Mastigocladopsis repens PCC 10914: one gene and its partner. The protein of the gene in region 2 interacts with the protein of the main gene of each other region in a pairwise test. Links are inferred from orthologs where the notes say so. Each region holds a gene or a part of one and is shown on either strand. Other genes may lie near its edges.

Region 1 (3,303 bases), 1.9 Mb from region 2 along the record:
TCGTATAGATATCTAAGCAAACCTGTAAATCCTCGGGATGGATAAGTTCTACCCAAGCGTCACCTAGTTCTTGTTCCAGTGTGCATCCAGTAAATTCCAACCACCTCTTATTGAAATAATTACAAAGCTTGTCACTACCAGCCATCCATATCATCACTGGGGCTGTATCTGCCATTGTGCGAAATCGTTCTTCACTTTCTTGTTCTGCCAGTTGCTGTTGAGAAACCAATTTTTCCAACTGAGAAAATCTTTGGCGCAGTGTAGCTAACTCTTCAATTAACTGTTCTTTTGTCTTGTTCTCATCTTTCATCGCCCTGATTTCTAAGCACAAATTCTGCTTAAAGTAAAAGATAATAAGGTTTGTTAAAATGTTTTATGCTTTGCCAGTGTTAACTACTGTCAAACGTTTTGCAGTATACTTTAAAAGGCAGAGACAACCCTACAGATGAAAGCAATTTTAGCCAACATCCAATGGCACGATATTTCAAGGCTCTTTTTCAATAAATATTGAGCCTTTTTAGCAAAAGTTAGTAAATTTTTACCGCATCAGTCAAATTATAGCAGCATTGTACCTAGCCACTTCAAGTTTAGTGAATTCATGATATAACACAAGTAAAAGTACTGCTACTGTTCCAACTTATCTTGACTATTATTCTTTTTAAGAAATCAAATTAACTTCACTTTTGCTCATTAAATATTCTATTTTTTTGACTAAAAAATTACAAATTTCATCTAATGGCAAATCATTTTGCTGTGGGAGAGACAACCCGTAATAGTGGATTATGGCTCACAAATTCAAATCCACTAAACAACACGATACGAGGTAAAATAATAAGAAAAACTGAGCCTTTCAATTGTAAGGCGACTTGAAACCTATTTACTTTTTCAACACTTATCCGGTATTCACCAATCAACCTAAGACAAAACACTCATAAAATAAAGCATTTTAGTGTCTTGTCATTGCTGAGTCATTCCAAATCCTGGTGAGTAAAAGATTTGGCTTCTGCACCTGTGTAAGTAGCCACAATGTGACCATTGCCAGTCATTTGATATTTGTATGTTACCAAACCTTCTAAACCAACCGGACCACGAGGCGGCATTTGTTGAGTGCTAATTCCAACTTCTGCACCAAAACCATAGCGGAAGCCATCAGCAAATCGGGTAGAACAGTTGTGGTAAACTCCAGCTGCATTCACCAGCGAGAGGAAGGTTTCAGCAGCCTCTGCATCTTCAGTGACAATGGCATCGGTGTGCTTGGAACCATAATCGTTAATATGGGCGATCGCATCCTCCAATGAATCCACAACTTTAATCGATAAAATAAAATCCGAGTACTCTGTTTCCCAATCTTTTTCTGTTGCGGCTGCAATATTTGGTAGAATTTCGCGGGTACGTTCATCCCCTCTTAATTCCACATTGAGTTGTTGCATCTCACCCACTTTTGGTAAAAATTCTCGGGCAATGTTGGCGTGAACTAGCAAAGTTTCAATCGCATTGCAAGCAGCAGGATAGTTCGTTTTGGCATCAATTGTAATGGCAATAGCTTTCTCAATATCTGCGGCTTTGTCTACATAAAGATGACAAATTCCATCAGCGTGACCTAATACAGGTATGCGAGTATTTTCCTGCACAAATCTCACAAACGAGTTAGAACCCCTAGGAATAATTAAATCTACGTACTTATCTAATTTCAATAGTTCCAGGATTTCTTCTCTTGTTGTTAACAACTGCACGACATCTGGATTAACAGCAGTTTGAGATAATCCTTGTTTAATTGCCTTGACGATCGCTTCGCAAGAAAGAGTTGCTTCTTTCCCACCTTTGAGAATAATGCCATTTCCCGACTTGATAGCAAGAGTAACTATTTGAATTGCTGCTTCAGGACGGGCTTCAAAAATAATACCCAAAACTCCCAAAGGGCAAGTGACACGCTTAAGAATTAACCCTTTATCTAGTTCACGATGAACTTGCACTTCCCCAACTGGATCAGGAAGTTTTCCTACATCTCTGACACCAGTAATGGCATCTCTTAACTTATGTTCATCTAACTGCAAACGCTTATAAAGAGGTTTAGCAATTCCCTCAGTTGTCGCCCTTTCACAATCAGCAATATTTGCTTGCAAAATTTCATCTTTTGCAGCTTCTAAAGCTTGGGCGATCGCTTCTATAGCCTGATTTTTCGCATCAGTTGAGAGAACTGCCAGCTTGAGTGCAGCCAGTCGAGTTTTTTTAGCAACTGCAATTAAGTTAGATGAATTCTCACCAGAAATAGTCATGACAGAAAATCACATCAATCTATGCCTTTCCCCAATCCTATCGTTATTAGTTACTCGTCATTAGTTTTCTTCCCCTACTCCCCCTACTCCTCTTGTGCAAGTCGGGCTTTAGCTTGTTGCCACAGAGTTTCTAATTCCTCTAAAGTGTAATCAGAAAGGGGACGGTCAGCAAAAGCTTCCATTTTTTGCAAACGCTGAACAAAGCGCTGATTTGTGCCTTGCAAAGCTGCTTCCGGGTCGAGATTATACCAACGGGCAAGCTGAACAACAGAAAATAGTAAATCACCTAACTCAGCTTGTTGTCGTTCTGGTGTTTCGTGAGCTAACGCCTGCTGAAATTCCGTCAATTCCTCATTAAATTTGTCCCATACCCCATCAATATTGTCCCACTCAAATCCAGCAGCCGCCGCCTTTTGAGAAATCTTCATCGTCGCTACCAACGGGGGAAGCTTACGTACATAGCCACCTAGCTTGCGACTGAGTTTTTGACTCTCTGGCGATAGTTCTCCTTTTTCCGCAGCTTTAATTTGTTCCCAGTTTTGCCGCACTTCATCAACGCTTTGCACCGACACATCACCAAAGACATGAGGATGACGGCGAATCAGCTTTTGTGAAATGCCTTCGGCTACTTCCTTGAACGAAAATTCTCCGTATTCGCTAGCAATTTGTGATTGTAGGACAACTTGTAACAGTAAGTCACCCAGTTCTTCAGCAATAGCGTCTTTATCCCCACTCTTGATAGCGTCTACCACTTCGTAAGCTTCTTCTATCACATATGGTGTCAGCGTTTCGGGCGTTTGCGCCAAATCCCACGGACAACCCCCATCCGGGGATCGCAACTTTGCCACCACATTAATCAATTCTTCTAACGCCGCCAAAGTCTCAGCTTTCCTCTGGGTTTGATTCGTTTCCATAATTAATAAAAACTCTCCGTCCTCTGTCTTGAAAGGTTTGCTAGGTTGGGCTAACCAACGCCAGTCACCTACGGCGGGAAACCCGCCTGCAGTGCTGGCTCCTCCTCACAACT
Region 2 (3,321 bases):
TCTAAGCTTTTCCGCAAAATAAATATCGTATATATTATGTAATTTTATCTGTAAATTCACTTGACAAAAGAGGTTCTCCGGATAAAGTTTAGATAAAATTTACTAGATTTTCCGGATGCCATTGTATTTAGGCGCACCTCCTCATCCACCTACATACATCGACTGCAAAGGGCGATTGACCGAAGGTCAGTGCCCTCCGCGCGATCGCCCACACGGCGGGGCGTCATCGGCGCACCCCCTTATGACATTTTTTTTGCAATTTCTATTTCTTCAAGCTTTCTTTTAGATTTCTAAGTGAATTTACTGGTTTTAGTTATTCAAAGAGAATCTAGACTGTAATTGAATGCTTCATGGCTAGATTTTAGCTATATATGTGCTGCATGTATTTAGTATTAAAAAATACTAAATAATTAAGTAGATACAGGGCTTGCATTACCACAAATAGACTCAAAAATGCATTTGTGCCAAGGAACAAAATATGCAAACATCCCTGGTTTCTGTTCTTGAGCAATATATTGCTAAGGATGCAAGTGTTGATTGGCAAACAGGACATATTCCCACCTGCCAGATTACAAATTTCACGCCAGCAATGGAAGCCAATCGTTATTACTATGACAATCCTCAATGGGCAAAAGGCTATTTTGAAGCCTGTCACCGGGACGAAGCATTCAAAGGATGCTGGCGTGCTGCAATGGGTAGTTGGGATGACAAAATTGTCGTTGATATAGGTTGCGGTCCTGGCAATTTGTATGCGTCGCTGGGTGGTTCACCAAAACTGCTGATTGGTGTAGATATTTCTCGCAAATCTCTTGAAATGGCACGAGAAATTGGTTACACACCAATTCTTACAGACGCTCATAACTTACCATTTGTTGATGGGTTTGCAGATATTGTTGCACTCAATGCAACTCTTCACCATTGCGACAATATGACTCAGGTTTTGGCAGAAGCAGCACGTCTGGTTCGTCCTGGTGGACTGTTGATTACCGATCATGACCCACAGCATACTGCTTGGAACTGGAAAAGTTTTGGTATGCTTTTGTATAAGGTACGAGTACCCATATATCGGTTAATGAGCGGTGGTCAATTTATGTCGCAAGAAGAACATGATGCTATGATTGCGAGCGAAACCCATCACAAACCCGGTAGTGGTGTCACGCCAGAACTTTATTACCAAACTCTGGAGCCTCTTGGCTTTAATGTGAAAGTATATCCTCACAACCATACAGTTGGGGCAGAAGTTTTACAGGGCAACTATGGTCGATCGCAGATAAAGTATCGTCTCAGCCAATCGCTATCTGGGATCAATCCTAATTCACCAGAAGCAGCATTATCTCTAATGTGTGTTGCCAGACGCAATGGTTAACTCTCAAAATTTGCATTCTGCTAAACCTAAATAACGCACACCTTCTGGGTTAACTTCAAAACGGCAGGGTAAAACTTCTAAACCAAGAGCAATGCCAGACCTTAATAATTTACCATATGTGGGGTCAGCACTATCACCAGGGGCAAACTCTGTGCAATCACCCCGATTTATAAAGTAAAGCATGACCGCTCGATTTTGGGGCAGAAGTGCTGTCAGTTCTCGTAAATGCTTTTGTCCTCGTGTTGTTTCCGTGTCTGGAAATAGTGCCAACTTGCCCTGTGTCCAAGTTGTATTTTTCACTTCCAGATATATATGACGGCTAGGTTCACTTAATTGCAATTCCCCATTTTTTAGAAACAAATCGCTAGATGCGATGTTGATGTCTTGTGAAAATAAGAAGAAGTCCACCCGACTTGATTTATTTTGTCCATAGGAAACCTCAGTCCGAATTTGGCCATATCCCAATTCAGGAAAAAGATATTTTTCTAAAGCTAATTTAATGATCCGATTGGGCAAATTAGTATTTATACCCACCCAAGTTGGCTCGTTATCATGCACCTGGATCATTTCCCAGGTATAAGCAAGTTTGCGTTTAGGACTATCACTATAAGACAACTGCACTGCACTACCAGGAGTACAAAGTCCTGTCATTGGTCCTGTATTGGGACAGTGCGCTGTTACTACCTCTCCGGAAGCGAGTTCAACATCGGCAAAAAATCGCTTGTAGCGTTTTAGGAGAACACCAGGATACAAGCTTGGGTAACGGTAAAGGTAGTCATTAGTCATTTTTATTAACAATTTGAAATAAGTCAACTGAACGCTGAAGTATAAAGTATGAAGTATTTTCCACTTCAGCCTTCTACCTGACTTCATCCTTTAAACAAATACCATGAATGACGAATTTTACACTAAGGGATTAGACAAAGCCAAGCAAAAAGACTATTTTGGAGCCATTGAGGAATTCACCCGTGCTTTGCAGCTAGAACCGTACTGTTCTGAAGCTTACTATCAACGGGGTTTAGCATACTATGATTTAGGAGAAATACTCAATGCTGTTTCCGACTTTACAGAAGCACTGAAGCTTAATCCTCAAAGTGTGGAGGCTCATTACTGTCGCGCCTTAGCACGAGTGGCGCTGAAAAATCTGCCGGGGGCGCTTGCAGATGTGGAACAGGTGATTCGTCTCAATGCTCATTATGCCGCTGCTTATCATTTGCGGGGGACAGTGCGCCGCAAACAGGGGTTTATTCAAGATGCGATCGCCAATTTTAAAAAAGCGGCAGAATTATATTTAGATCAAAAGGATACAGAGAACTGTCGCCAGTGTCTGGAAAAGATTAAACAGCTACAACCCAAAGAAAAACCTGCTGCTTTAGTACAACCAAGTCCCACAATTGCCCCTATCAAATCCGAAAAAGAATATTTCGCGCAGTTACTGGAAAAGGCAGAAAAGGGAGATACTCGTGAGGCGATGGAGGATTTAAACTGGGCATTACAGGTTGATCCACAAGATGCCCAAGCATATTGCTGTCGAGGGGTTGTTCGTTGTAAATTGGAGAATTATCGGGACGCTATTTCAGACTTTAACCAAGCGCTGCGACTCAACTTTGTTGATGCAATTGTCTACCGTAACCGAGGAAAGGCGCGTTCTCATCTAGGGGATCATACTGGGGCGATCGCTGATTTTAATCAAGCACTCCAGATGCAACCTCAAGATGCAATGCTCTATATTGCTCGAGGGAATGCCTATCGGGTTATGGGGAATTATCTTGGTGCAATTAACGACTACACCCAAGCACTGCAAATGAATGCTGATGATGCAACAGCTTACTACAATCGTGGCATTGCCTACACTTGCCTAGAAGAAATGGAACGTGCTGTTGAAGATTATCAGCGTGCAGCGAGTATCTTTTGTGAAAAAGAAGACTGGGGAAATTACCAACAAGTCTTAGATA

What was found.
Region 1: the proteins of sfsA (region 2) and MAS10914_RS0110020 interact in binary tests that used the Escherichia coli proteins (3 or more experiments, as listed by UniProt). The link is inferred for Mastigocladopsis repens PCC 10914 from one-to-one orthologs.

The regions. Positions count from the first base shown.
Region 1 is NZ_JH992901.1:1,769,323-1,772,625, forward strand. Bases 123-3,095 are described here. They hold MAS10914_RS0110020 (glutamate-5-semialdehyde dehydrogenase), read right to left. Parts: upstream 2,277-3,095; coding sequence 969-2,276; downstream 123-968. Other genes in these bases: MAS10914_RS0110015 (PAS domain-containing hybrid sensor histidine kinase/response regulator), read right to left, coding at 123-310; mazG (nucleoside triphosphate pyrophosphohydrolase), read right to left, coding at 2,360-3,095. Also shown: more of MAS10914_RS0110015, read right to left, coding at 1-122; more of mazG, read right to left, coding at 3,096-3,190. UniProt on the Escherichia coli protein: Catalyzes the NADPH-dependent reduction of L-glutamate 5-phosphate into L-glutamate 5-semialdehyde and phosphate. The product spontaneously undergoes cyclization to form 1-pyrroline-5-carboxylate.
Region 2 is NZ_JH992901.1:3,655,604-3,658,924, reverse strand. What follows is about bases 262-3,252. They hold sfsA (DNA/RNA nuclease SfsA), read right to left. Parts: upstream 2,153-3,252; coding sequence 1,370-2,152; downstream 262-1,369. Other genes in these bases: MAS10914_RS0118540 (tetratricopeptide repeat protein), read left to right, coding at 2,256-3,252; MAS10914_RS0118550 (class I SAM-dependent methyltransferase), read left to right, coding at 479-1,366. In the rest of the region: more of MAS10914_RS0118540, read left to right, coding at 3,253-3,321. UniProt on the Escherichia coli protein: Binds to DNA non-specifically. Could be a regulatory factor involved in maltose metabolism.